Regions from separate parts of the Mesorhizobium loti R88b genome, predicted to be linked through region 4. Evidence: riboswitches for the same ligand, from Rfam matches in the RefSeq annotation. Region 4 holds a riboswitch; each other region holds the start of a gene.

Region 1 (3,182 bases), 3.3 Mb from region 4:
GGCCTTGACGTGCGAGCCGGGCTTCAGATGGTCGAACATCCAGCGTGTGCCGATGCTGCCCGCCTGCGCCTTCACCGTCACCGCGATGGAGAACGGCCGTGACGGCGACGACGACAGCGTATAGGTGCGCATCAGCGGCCCGTCTGGCGCCGGCAGCTCCAGCGTCACGAACTGGCCCGGCTTGTAGCGGAACCAGGTCTGGTTGTCGGAGCGGAAGGTGAAGGTCTTCACGTCAGGCGCCTCGTCGCTGACGCCGATCACTTCCAGCACCTGGAGCCTGTCGTTCCAGGGCGCCATCTGATCGAGATGGCGATAAAGCCCAAGGTCAGTCATGGCGTTCATTCCTCAACCTCTCAAGCCACGCTGCGCAGCGCCGGCCGGCCGCCTTCGGCCAGGCGCGGACCGATGAAGCGCGCGTACCAGTCGACGAACTGGATCACGCCGCCCTCATGCAGCTCCGAATAGGGGCCGGGTTCATAGGCCGGCGACAGGATGCCAAGGGCGTTTTCCTCGACGATGCGGCGGTCCTGGTCGTTGGTCTCGGTCCAGACATGGGTGAGCTCGGCAAGATCGTAGTCGACGCCCTCGACCGCATCCTTGTGCACCAGCCATTTGGTCGTCACCGCGGTTTCCGTGGCGCTGATCGGCAGCACGCGGAAAGTAACGGCATGGTCGATGAGGATGTGGTTCCACGTCGTCGGGTAGTGATAGTGCATCAAGGTGCCGATGCGGTCGGCCGAGACGCTGTCGGACAGGTTCTTCTTCACCGCGCGCTTGCCGGTCATCGTGTAACTGACCGCATCGCGCAGCAGCCGTGCGCGCGTGGCGCGGTATTGTCCGGCTGGATCGATGCGGAACTTGCTCGGCAGGCCGGCGGCCTCGCATTTCGCCCAGTGCGCCAGCATTTCGGGATCGCTGTCGGCGCCTTGCACGCCGGTCACGGTCGGTGCTTCCGGGAAGGTCTTGCAGAGTTCCGGGTGGTTACCGGCGCAATGGTAGCATTCGCGGTTGTTTTCCCAGACGAGTTTCCAGTTGCCCTTCTCGACAATGGTGCTCTCGAAGGCGACCTTCGCCTCGCCCAGCCGGTGTGGCTTGAGATAGGGTTCGATCATCGCCCGCATCGGCGCGAAGTCGGCCGGCTCCTTTGCCAAACAGATGAAGATGTAGCCGGCGACACTTTCGCAGGCGACCGGCTTCAGGCTGAACTGGCTCTTGTCGAAACCGTCGGCCATCTGGCGGGCGAACAGCAGGCGGCCGTCCAACTCATAGGTCCACTGGTGATAGGGGCAGACCAGTTTGGCGGCGGTGCCCTTGTCGGTGTTGCAGACACGGCTGCCGCGATGGCGGCAGGAATTGTGGAAAGCGTTGATCTTGCCCTGCTGGTCGCGCACCAGCACGACCGGATAGTCGCCGATCTGCACGGTGATGAAGCTGCCGGGCTTCGGCAGTTCGCAATCATGGCCGATGAACAGCCAGTCGCGATACCAGATCAGCTCCATGTCCAGCTTGAAGTAGTCCGGGTCGGTGTAGAAGGGTTGTTCGAGCGAGAACCCGTCCCTGCGGCTGTTCAAGAGCCTCAGCATGTCGTTGCGAGCATCCATGTCCTGTCCTCATACTTCAAGGACTGAACTGGTGGTGACGGAGGAAGGACCGGACGCAGGCCGGCGGAAGCCGGGCATGCACCATCCGCCTCTTGACCGCCCACCGCGATCAGTCGAGTTCAACAATCTCGGGCTGGTTTCCGGGCTCTGGAGTTGTCCTTTCGGACCATCGCGACACCTTCCCAGGCTTTCGCCCAGTGGTCTCCCGTTGCGACTTGAACTCCACCACCGTTGCGGGGGCAGCGCCGGATTCTGACCGGCTTCCCAATTCTCCGTTCCGTGGTCACGAAGCGGCACCTGAGATGCAGTCATCTAATCACGGCAGCGATCGCGACATCGGCATGAAAGCGACATCGTATCCATGCGGCGCGACACGCCGGACGAAACGCTCCGGCCAGCGATTGAACGGCTGAGATTCTGTTTTGTTCAGCAATCTGTGCTGTTTCGAATCGTCTCTTGTCCGGCTCCTGGCGCGGGGAAAACAGGCCAACGGTATCGAAAAGTGACTATTAGCAACTTCTAAAATCGAACCGAACGGTTCGTTTCTGTTGACAATGCGTGCAGGACGGTGTGAACGCTGACGCCCGGATACACTCGGTGAGTGGGTCGTGAAATTTATCTAAGTAGCTGTATCATATGCATAAAACAAGATGGTCGGCATGCTTATTAAAATTACAAGATGTAAAATCATGGCCCAGGCGGAACAACTTCGTGATTGGAATCCGGCAGACGGCTTACCCACATCGGGGCTGTCCGAACGACGCGATTTCATTCCCAAGACACGCCGCTAGACGGACAGCAAAAATACTGGAGTACTTAAAATGAAAAAGATCATTCTCACTGCCGCCGCCCTTCTGGCCATTTCCGGCAGCGCCTTCGCTGGTAGCGACCACTACGGTTCGAATGCCCCTGCAGCCGCCGCTGTCGACAGCTCGCACACCGCTTCGATCAAGAAGTCGGAACCGGCTGCTCAGACGCCTGTCACGGGTGCCGACCACAACCTCTTCGGCAACAACTAACTGTCGATCACCAGCAGGCGGTGGGCTTGGCTCGCCGCCCTGGCGAAACTGGAAGAATTCAGGAGACTTGAAATGAAGAAGATCATCCTTGCTGCCGCCGCCGTTCTGGCCATCTCCGGCAGCGCTTTCGCTGGCAGCGACAACTATGGGTCCAATGGCGCCAACCAGGCTGCTGTCACCGCGACCGACGGCTCGTACACGGCCTCGATCGACAAGTCGCAGCCGGCTGCCCAGGCGCCTGTCCAGGGTGCCGACCGCAACCTCTTCGGCCACTAACAACCGATTCCCTGGGCGGCGGGTTTGCCCCGCCGCTCCGGTGAAATGCAAAATTCAGGAGATTTGAAATGAACAAGATCATCATTGCTGCCGCCGCCGTTCTGGCTCTCTCGGGCAGCGCTTTTGCCGGCAGCGACAACTACAACGCCAATAGCGCGAACCCGCCCGCTGCGACTTCGGTCGACAACTCGCGTACGGGTTCGATCCGCGAAAACGGCTCGCCCGTCTACAAGCTGCTCAACTCGTCGGGCGACGTACAGAAGTCGGCGCCTCAGGGCAGCGACCG
Region 2 (3,182 bases), 1.8 Mb from region 4:
CCTGTGGGGCGGCGTGGTCGGTTTCGGCATCGTCTCGATCGCCGTCTACTGGATCCGCGAATACATCCTCTACGTCGTCAAGGCTGGCCATATCGCCGTCATGGTGCATCTGATTGATGGCCGGGATGTTCCCGACGGCCAGAACCAGATCGCCTATGCCAAGCAAGTTGTCACAGAGCGTTTCGCCGAGGCCAACATCCTTTTTGTCGTCGACCAGCTGGTTAAGGGCGCCATCCGTGCCATCACCGGCCTGCTCGGCGGCATCGCCGCTTTCCTGCCGATTCCGGGCCTGAGCGGCCTGGTCTCTTTCATCAACACCGTGATCCGCCTGTCGCTGACCTATGTTGACGAGATCATCCTCGGCTACAACATCCGCATCAACTCATCCTCGCCGTTTGAGACGGCGCGCCAAGGCGTCGTGCTCTATGCCCAGAACGGCAAGGTCATGGTCAAGAACGCCGTCTGGCTGGCGGTCATCATGTGGGGCGTGTCGTTCGTCATCTTCCTGCTGATGCTGGCCCCGGCCGCAGCCATTCTTTTCATGATGCCCGGGCAGCTTGCCGGCTGGGCCTTCGTCCTCGCCATCGTCTTTGCCTGGGCCTTCAAGGCTGCCTTCATTGAACCCTTCGCCATCGCCTGCCTGATGCAGGTCTATTTCAAGACCATCGAGGGCCAGGTGCCAGATCCGGCCTGGGACGCCCGGCTGGCCGAGGCGTCGTCGAAGTTCAGGGAACTCAAGGACAAGGCGCTCGCCTCCTTCGGCGGCTCGCGCTGGGGCACTGCGGGCGCGACGCGCTGATCAGCGCAAGGCGCCGGCGCAACAGCAACGGTGTTGAGATGTGCCACCGCTGACTTGAGTGGTGTCTCACCTTGCCCGCAAAAAATCTCGCTCATGATCAGTTCGGGCAGCGGCAAGCGCCGGCCCCAGCCATGCGTTTCAAGGTCCGGTCTCGGCGCGAACTCGGAGACACGGCCGACGCAGAGATAGGCAATCGGCGTCACGTGCTCGGGAATCGACAGCAGGCTTTTCAATGCCTGCGGCTCGATGATGCTGACCCAGCCGACACCGACGCCTTCGGCCCGCGCGGCCAGCCAGAAATTCTGCACCGCGCAGACCGTGCTGTAGAGATCCATCTCCGGATTGTGCGAGCGTCCGAGCGGCGAACCCTTCGAGCGTTCGCGATCACAAGTGATGCAGATGTTGAGCGCGCTTTCGCAGATGCCTTCCAGCTTGAGCTTGCGGTAGAGCGCCTGCCGCTCTGCCTCGATTTCAGACAGTTCCTGTTCGCGCGCGGCCAGGAACAAGTCACGCACCTTCTCTCGCCGTGCGGCATCGCGAATGACGATGAAGTTCCATGGCTGCATGAAGCCGACCGATGGCGCGTGATGGGCCGCAAGCAGCAGCCGCGCCAGCACCTCATCGTCGATCGCGGTTGGCAGGAAATGGCTGCGCACGTCGCGCCGTGTGAACATGGCGCGGTAGACCGCGTCACGCGCTGTCTGGTCGAATCCGTCGCCCATAGGAGCGGTCATGTGTTCCGGCATCGCGTGTCCCCTTGCGATTGCAATAGTTTGACATCGTCAGAGCGCACTTTGTGCGTCCAAGTGGACGCACGTTGCTCTGATGCCACCCGCCTGACCATGCGGATGACGATGCCTGCCAGGCCGGTCTTCTGGCTCGGGATCAACCCGCGTCCGGTGCCTTCCCGTCATCGACAGTGGCATTTACCGGCGCGGTCCCCCTCACAGCGTTGGGCACGCCACGGAGTTCAACCGTGTTCCCGATTCTCCCGCCAGAGCATTTGCAGCCAAGTGGAATCACTTGGCGTCGCAGAATGCGGCTAAATAAATAGACCGGCGGGCACCAGGCAGTGGCGGCGACCTTACGCCGAAGCGCCCGCGGCGCCAACCCCCGCGGCGACGCCAATGGACGCGGGCGTGATTTTCCCCAGCCATCAAGCCGCAACGCATGGCCATCGCGGCGCCGGGGCACTAGATAGGGAGCATGACAACCCGTCTCTACACGCACCCGATCTTCCTCGAACACCTCACGCCGCCCGGCCATCCCGAGCGGCCGGACCGCTTGCGCGCCATCGAGCGCGTCCTCGACGACGAGGCCTTTGCCGCACTCGACCGCGTCAAGGCGCCGGAGGGCGATGAGGCCACCATCCTCTATGCGCATCCAGCCGATTTCGTCGCCCGCGTGCGCGCCGCCATTCCTGACGAGGGCATCGCCCGCATCGACGCCGACACCACGGCCAGCCCGAAGAGCTGGCAAGCGGTGATCACCGCGATCGGCGCCGCCAATGCGGCCGTCGACGATGTCTTTTCGGGCCGCGCCGACAATGTCTTCGTCGCCGCCCGCCCGCCTGGCCACCACGCCGAAAAAAACACGGCGATGGGCTTCTGCTTCTTCAACACGGCGGCGATCGCTGCCCGCTATGCGCAGAAGAAGCATGGCGTCGAGCGTGTTGCCGTCGTCGACTGGGATGTGCATCACGGCAACGGCACGCAGGATATCTTCTGGGATGATCCGTCGGTGCTCTATTGCTCGACGCATCAGATGCCGCTTTATCCCGGCACCGGCGCGAAGAGCGAGACCGGAGCCGGCAACATCGTCAACGCGCCCTTGGCGCCACAGACCGGCAGCGAGGTGTTTCGCGATGCGTTCCTGTCGCGCGTGCTGCCGGCGCTCGACAATTTCGCGCCCGATCTGATCATCATTTCGGCCGGGTTTGACGCGCACCATCGCGATCCGCTGGCCGAGATCAATCTGACCGAGGACGATTTCGACTGGGCAACCGGGCAGCTGATGCAGCGCGCGGCCCGCCACAGCGGCAACCGGCTCGTCAGCCTGCTCGAGGGCGGCTACGATCTGCAGGGACTGGCATTTTCAGTCGCCGCTCATGTCGGGCGACTGATGAAAGGATGAATGATGGCTGCTGAGACCAACGAAGACGTCAAGGCGATGAGCTTCGAGCAGGCACTCGACGCGCTGGAGAAGATCGTCGATGATCTGGAGCGTGGCGACGTGCCGCTCGACCAGTCGATCAAGATCTATGAGCGCGGCGAGGCGCTGAAGGCGCATTGCGACCGGCTGCTGAAGGCCGCCGAGGACAAGGTCGAAAAGATCAGGCTGTCGCGCGACGGCAAGCCGGTTGGCACGGAGCCGCTCGACGCAG
Region 3 (3,182 bases), 2.9 Mb from region 4:
AGGACGGCGAGATTCCCGAGGATCATCCGCTGATCGGGATATGCAAAGTGGACAACATGACCACGGCGCACGGCGCCGATCACCGGCGCTTGCGCGGCCTGCTGTCCAGCAGCTTCGCGCCCAGTCGTATCGCCTTGCTGGCGCCACGGATCGAACAATGCGTCGATCGACTCCTGGCCGAGATGGCGCAGCGCGGCGGCAGTGCCGATCTGATGTGCGAGTTCGCCGCTCCGCTGCCCACCAACGTGATCGCCGAACTGTTCGGTTTGCCGGACGAACAGCGCGAAGAGATCGTCGCGCTCACCTACAGCCTGGCCAACACCTCCGCCACAGCCGAAGAGGTGCGACAGACGCGGCAGCGCATCCCGGAGTTCTTCCGTCGCCTGATCGCGCTCAAGCGGGGCCAGCTCGGCGATGATCTGGCTTCGGCCCTGATCGTCGCGCGTGACAAAGGCGAGCTCGTTTCCGACACCGAGCTCATCGACATGCTGTTCATGGTGCTCTCTGCGGGCTTCGTGACCACCGCCGGCGTCATCGGCAATGGCGTGCTGGCATTGCTGACGCATCCGCAGCAACTGCACCTGGTGCGCAGCGGCCAAGTTCCGTGGTCACAGGCGATCGAGGAGATCCTGCGCTGGGGCAGCTCAGCGGCCAATCTGCCGTTCCGCTATGCCACCCAGGACGTGGAGATCGACGGATGCATGGTCCGCCGCGGCGATGCCGTCCTGATGGCGTTCGATGCGGCGAACGGGGACGAAAAGGCCTTCGGTCCTGGCGCCGACAGATTCGATGTCACCCGGCGGCACAACCCGCATTTGTCGTTCGGCGAGGGGCCGCATTCCTGCCTGGGCGCTGCGCTGGCGCGCCTGGAATTGCGCTGCGCCTTCCCCGCGCTGTTCGGGCGGCTGGAGGATCTGGCGCTGACCATCGCTGCGGAGGACGTCGTCTACATGCCGTCTTACGTCATTCGCTGCCCGCAGCGCCTGCCGGTCAGCTTCCGCCCTTCCGTCGCTTAGAGAGTGCCGCATTCACCCCGGATTCGGTGATTCTCGGTTCGCCGGGGTGGCTGGTCTCGCACGAGGGGGGCGAGCATGCCCGGTTACGCACGATCGTGGCGCCGGCCTTCAGCAATCGCAGGGTGAAGCTGCTCGCGCAGCAGGTCGAGGCGATCCCCGCGCAGTTGTTCGAGACGCTGGCGGCCCAGCCCCAGTCCGCCGACCTGAGGCGCCACCTCTCCTTTCCGCTTCCGGACATGTTATCAGCGTGCTGATGGGCGAGTGCGCAAGCACGCTGAGCAAAGCCGAGCGGGGAACAAATACCGGGATTCCCGGCGGACCGTGACGGCCTCGCCCCACTTTACGCTCTTGAGCCCGGCGACCTCGATCTGATCCGGCGTCGCCGATGGGGACAAGGATCTCTCCGAGCCTGCACTGATAAGAGGCGGCATCGTAAGCGGCTTTGGGCGAAAGAGACCGATCAGCGCAAGGGCACTATTCGCATCATCACATAAACATCTCGTTATATGTATTGACAAGGAGCGAAGCTGCTGTGATTGTGCGCATGTCGTGGTTCTCCGCGCGGCACTGCCGTAGCGGAGCTAAGAGGGAAGCCGGTGCGATGCCGGCGCTGCCCCCGCAACTGTTAGCGGCGAGCCAAGCCCATTGGTGTCACTGAGGCGAACGGCCTCGGGAAGACGGGCAGAGGCTTTGACCCGCGAGCCAGGAGACCTGCCACGACGAACAACGTCCACGGGCGGGGTGTCTCGGTGGCCGCAGTAGCCCGGCTTCGTGCCGCCTGCTCGCGCGTTCCTTGTCCCCACGCCCCAACCATCGGGGTATGGCATGACTGTCTCTCAACAAATTCCTGTGGCAACGCTCGGCGTGCCGCGTATCGGTCGACGGCGGGAACTGAAATTCGCGCTTGAAAGCTACTGGTCCGGAAAATCTCCCGCTGCCGACCTGCTCGCGACGGCGAAGGCGCTACGCGCCGCCAGCTGGAGGGAGCAGCACGATCGCGGCGTGTCGAAAATCCCGTCCAACGATTTCTCGCTTTATGACCATGTGCTCGACACCGTCGCCATGGTCGGCGCCGTGCCGGCACGATACGTCTGGACTGACGGCGAGGTCCCACTCGATACCTATTTCGCCATGGCGCGCGGCAACCAAGATCAGGCCGCTGATTGCGGACATGCCGGTGACGAGCATGCGGCCAACGGGCATGGCCTTGCCGCGATGGAAATGACCAAATGGTTCGACACCAACTATCACTACATTGTGCCGGAACTTACCGACGATCAGAGCTTTGCCCTCTCGTCGGCGAAACCGGTCGATCATTTCCTCGAGGCCAAGGCGCTCGGCATCCACACGCGCCCGGTCCTGCTTGGACCGGTTACCTTTCTCAAGTTGGCGAAGTCACCTGAGGAAGGTTTCAACCCTATCGCGCTCCTGCCACGGCTGCTGCCCGTCTACGAGGAGCTCCTGCGGAGGCTGAAGCTCGCGGGAGCCGATTGGGTGCAGATCGATGAGCCGGCGCTCGTGGTCGATCTGGTTCCCAACGAACGGGATGCGCTCCAATTCGCCTACTGCCGGCTGTCAAAAGCAGCACCGGAGTTGAAGATCATGGTCGCTACCTATTTCGGATCGCTGGGAGACAATCTCGAGACCGCGATTTCTCTGCCCGTGGCGGGACTGCACGTCGATCTCGTGCGCGCTCCAGAGCAGTTGGAGACCGTCGGCCGGCTCGCGCAGAAGGACCTTGTGCTCTCGCTCGGGCTGATCGACGGCCGCAACGTCTGGCGCGCGAACCTGCCTGCCATGCTTGACCGCATCAAGCCGATCGTCGCCGGTTGGCCGCGGGACCGCGTGGAGATCGCCCCGTCCTGCTCGATGCTGCATGTGCCGATCGACCTGGACATGGAGACGGCACTCGATGCGGATGTGAAATCGTGGCTCGCCTTCGCGGCGCAAAAGACCGACGAGCTGGTCGTGCTCGCCCGTGCGCTGGCCGAAGGCCGGGACGCGGTCGCCGCCGAACTAGAGGCGTCGGCTGAGGCTGCCGCCGCTCGCGCGACATCCGCTAAGGTGCATGATCCGCTCGTCGAAGGTCGGGTCGCCAGCATCAAGGTCGCCATGACGCGCCGGAAGAGCGCATTCGACGTGCGCTCCAAGCTTCAGGGCGACACG
Region 4 (3,182 bases):
GATCCCGGTGCGCGTCGAAGGCTGGGACAAGCCGGCTTATCTTCACAAGGACGCCCGCCTGCCCCGGAAAATCGAGGCTCGTGCCTTGCTGGCGCCCTTCGACCCGGTCGTCTTCGAACGGTCGCGGTCGGAACGGCTCTTCAAGTTCCACTATCGCATCGAAATCTACACGCCCGCCGAAAAGCGCCAATACGGCTATTACGTCCTGCCCTTCCTGCTCGGCGACAAGATCGTGGCACGAGTCGACCTCAGGGCCGACCGACCGGGGAGCATTCTGCGCGTCCATGCCGCCTACCCCGAACTCGGCGCACCGCCTGAGACCGCTGCTCAGCTCTTCGAGGAATTGGAGCAGATGCAGGGCTGGCTTGGCCTTGAACGCATGGAAGTGACGCCTGCCGGCGATCTAGGCCCGGCGCTGCTGGATGCGTTCAACAGCCAGAGCCGCTCTTGACATCAGCCGCCGGCCGCAGACGTTTGAGGCGTTTTTGTCAGCCCAGGTTCAATGATGGCATCGCAACAAGTTCTCGACCTGATCCACGAAGCGCTTATCGCGCATGGGATCAAAGCCGTACGTGGACAGTACGACGTCCGGCTTGAACTGGAGGACCTGCGCTTCGAAGCCGAGATTTTCAACAGGGGGCAACAAGACTCTACCCACAGATTGGTCGTCGAGATCTACATCTTCTCGCCCCTGCTGGAGACTCAGCCAGCCATCGAATCGTTTGTCGGCATGGGCAGCACGCGCGAAGAAGCGACATTCCAGGCATTCGGAAAGTTCCTGATCGGCGTATTTCATGTGCTGATCGAGGGCCTCGCGCATCATGTCTGCGAGAACATGCAAGCCGAAATCGAGTTCTGGCGTCGGAATGATGCCGGTTGGAAGGTCTTTGGCGGACCTGTGATCACCCAGGCTGCGGCAGAATCCACGCTCAACCAAGCATATCCGGCGTTCTATGCCCGTTTGGAAAGACTGTTCGCGGCCAATGTTCGCCCCGGCAGTCATTTTGTGCGGATATTCCTGGCGAGCCATGACGGAGCAATGGTCGGTCACGAAGTTGTCCTGGACAACGAAACATGGCCGGAAGGCCAGGAGCTTCTCGTTGGCCAGGATTGGCATCACGGCGATGGCTACCAGGCAGTGCGCCAAGTCATTCTTGCGTTACCAGAAGAGAGACCGGTTGCGCTGAGCCGTTGGGCGCAGCTGGGCAAGAAAATCCTGCGGCGCTGAATACAGCTGGTTGGCGATCTCGCCTACCGCGCGTTGACACCGCCACCTGCAAAAGCCTAAATCCGGTCCAGACGGTCCCTTGCCCGCAACGGCAAGGGCTAAGAGGGAATGCGGTGCGGGATTTCGATCTCAAATCCGCGGCTGTCCCCGCAACTGTAAGCGAAGAGCCAAGGCCGAAAGCCACTGGGAGTTCCCGGGAAGGCGGCTATCCAAGGCGATGACCCGCGAGCCAGGAGACCTGCCGTCTGCGACAGAAGAATCCGATCGCCCGGCGGGTTTCCGGGCAAGGAGCCCGGCTTTTTGGACCAGAACAGCAGTTTTTCGGCTGGCACAGCGGACAATGCGTCCGGCGACAGTGAAGCCTTGGCCGGCGTCACCGTCATCGTCTGCGCCTCCTGCCGCAATGAGGCCGGCTCCGACGCGCATCCCCGCGCCGGCGAACTTTTGGCCGAAGATACGCGCCGCGCCGCAGCGGCCGACAATATCCGCGTCCGCACGGTCGAATGTCTCGGCAATTGCAAGCGCCGGCTCAGCGCCGCGATCCTGCGCGATGGCTGCTGGAGCTATGTCTTCGGCGACCTGACCTTGACCAGCGGCCCCGACCTTATCACCGGCGCAAAACTCTTCGCCACCTCGACCGACGGCCTCATCCCATGGCGCGGCCGGCCTGATTCCCTCAAGCGCGGCCTCGTGGCGCGTATTCCACCTCTCGACATGCTGAAGGACCAACCATGAGCGCTCCAAATCCGGCCGGCAATCTCTCCCGAGTACCCTGCACCGTTGTCACCGGCTTCCTCGGCGCCGGCAAGACCACGCTGGTCCGCCATCTCCTGGAAAACGCCGGCGGCAAGCGTATCGCGATCATCGTCAACGAGTTCGGCGACATCGGCATCGACGGCGAGATCCTGAAGGGCTGCGGCATCGACACCTGCCCGGAGGAAAACATAGTCGAACTGGCCAATGGCTGCATCTGCTGCACCGTCGCCGACGATTTCGTGCCGGCGCTGGACAAGATCCTGTCGCTGACGCCGAAAGTCGACCATATCCTGATCGAGACGTCCGGCCTGGCCCTGCCCAAGCCGCTTGTCCAGGCCTTCCAGTGGCCGTCGGTAAAGAGCCGCGTAACCGTCGACGGCGTCATCGCCGTGGTCGACGGCCCCGCGCTGGCCGAAGGCCGCGTCGCCAACGACATGGACGCCCTGCAGGCGCAGCGTGCTCAGGACGACAGCCTCGACCATGACGACCCGGTCGAGGAAGTGTTCGAGGATCAGATCGCCTGCGCCGACCTGATCATCCTGTCGAAGAGCGACCTGATGGACGCCGCCGGTTCGGCCCGCGCCAATGCCATCATCAATGAACATTCCGCCCGCGCGGTAAAAATCGTGCCGACATCGCATGGCAAGGTCGATCCCTCCGTGCTGCTCGGCCTCGGGCTCGCCGTCGAGGACGACATCGAGAACCGCAAGTCCCATCATGACGGCGCCTTCGACCACGAGCATGACGACTTCGACACCTTCATCGTCGACATTCCCTCGATCGCCAATCCCGACGAACTGGCAAAGCGCGTCGCCACCGCCGCCGAACAGGAAAACGTGCTGCGCGTGAAGGGTTTCGTCGAAGTCGGCGGCAAGCCGATGCGGCTTTTGCTGCAGGCCGTCGGCCCGCGCGTCAATCACTACTATGACCGCGCCTGGACGGCCGAGGACGATCGCCGCTCGCGTCTCGTCGTCATCGGCCTGAAGGGGCTGAACCGCCCGGCAATCGAAGCTATACTCGCCGGCTGACGCCAAGCAGCCAAAGCAATTCCAGGAAAAGTGTGAAGCGGTTTTCCCACAGGAATTGCGCAAAAAACAAGGAGATAGAGCGGTTCGCCGTTTCCGTGAAACGGTGAACCGCGCTAGACCGCAATGCACATACTCGCCACCACGTCCGCCTCGCTCGACGATCTCGCCGA

The links. Region 4 has a riboswitch for cobalamin ahead of EB235_RS18515 (DUF1636 family protein). Riboswitches for the same ligand answer to the same signal wherever they lie in the genome.
Region 1: linked by a shared signal. The riboswitch ahead of EB235_RS02105 (aromatic ring-hydroxylating oxygenase subunit alpha) and the one ahead of EB235_RS18515 (DUF1636 family protein) in region 4 are both predicted to bind cobalamin.
Region 2: linked by a shared signal. The riboswitch ahead of bluB (5,6-dimethylbenzimidazole synthase) and the one ahead of EB235_RS18515 (DUF1636 family protein) in region 4 are both predicted to bind cobalamin.
Region 3: linked by a shared signal. The riboswitch ahead of metE (5-methyltetrahydropteroyltriglutamate--homocysteine S-methyltransferase) and the one ahead of EB235_RS18515 (DUF1636 family protein) in region 4 are both predicted to bind cobalamin.

The regions. Positions count from the first base shown of each region.
Region 1 covers NZ_CP033367.1:458,938-462,119, reverse strand. Annotated here, with positions in the region: gene EB235_RS02110 (hybrid-cluster NAD(P)-dependent oxidoreductase) at 1-333, opposite strand, end outside; gene EB235_RS02105 (aromatic ring-hydroxylating oxygenase subunit alpha) at 354-1,601, opposite strand; cobalamin riboswitch at 1,716-1,917, opposite strand; gene EB235_RS02100 (DUF680 domain-containing protein) at 2,423-2,620, shown strand; gene EB235_RS02095 (DUF680 domain-containing protein) at 2,693-2,896, shown strand; gene EB235_RS02090 (DUF680 domain-containing protein) at 2,965-3,182, shown strand, end outside.
Region 2 covers NZ_CP033367.1:5,645,726-5,648,907, reverse strand. Annotated here, with positions in the region: gene EB235_RS27710 (hypothetical protein) at 1-799, shown strand, start outside; partial or broken gene bluB (5,6-dimethylbenzimidazole synthase) at 964-1,473, opposite strand; cobalamin riboswitch at 1,647-1,827, opposite strand; gene EB235_RS27700 (histone deacetylase family protein) at 2,006-2,932, shown strand; gene EB235_RS27695 (exodeoxyribonuclease VII small subunit) at 2,936-3,182, shown strand, end outside.
Region 3 covers NZ_CP033367.1:6,744,381-6,747,562, forward strand. Annotated here, with positions in the region: gene EB235_RS32600 (cytochrome P450 family protein) at 1-1,016, shown strand, start outside; partial or broken gene EB235_RS32605 (cytochrome P450) at 983-1,258, shown strand; cobalamin riboswitch at 1,550-1,749, shown strand; gene metE (5-methyltetrahydropteroyltriglutamate--homocysteine S-methyltransferase) at 1,866-3,182, shown strand, end outside.
Region 4 covers NZ_CP033367.1:3,796,145-3,799,326, reverse strand. Annotated here, with positions in the region: gene EB235_RS18525 (winged helix-turn-helix domain-containing protein) at 1-451, shown strand, start outside; gene EB235_RS18520 (DUF6348 family protein) at 503-1,228, shown strand; cobalamin riboswitch at 1,284-1,488, shown strand; gene EB235_RS18515 (DUF1636 family protein) at 1,529-1,963, shown strand; gene cobW (cobalamin biosynthesis protein CobW) at 1,960-3,012, shown strand; gene cobN (cobaltochelatase subunit CobN) at 3,136-3,182, shown strand, end outside.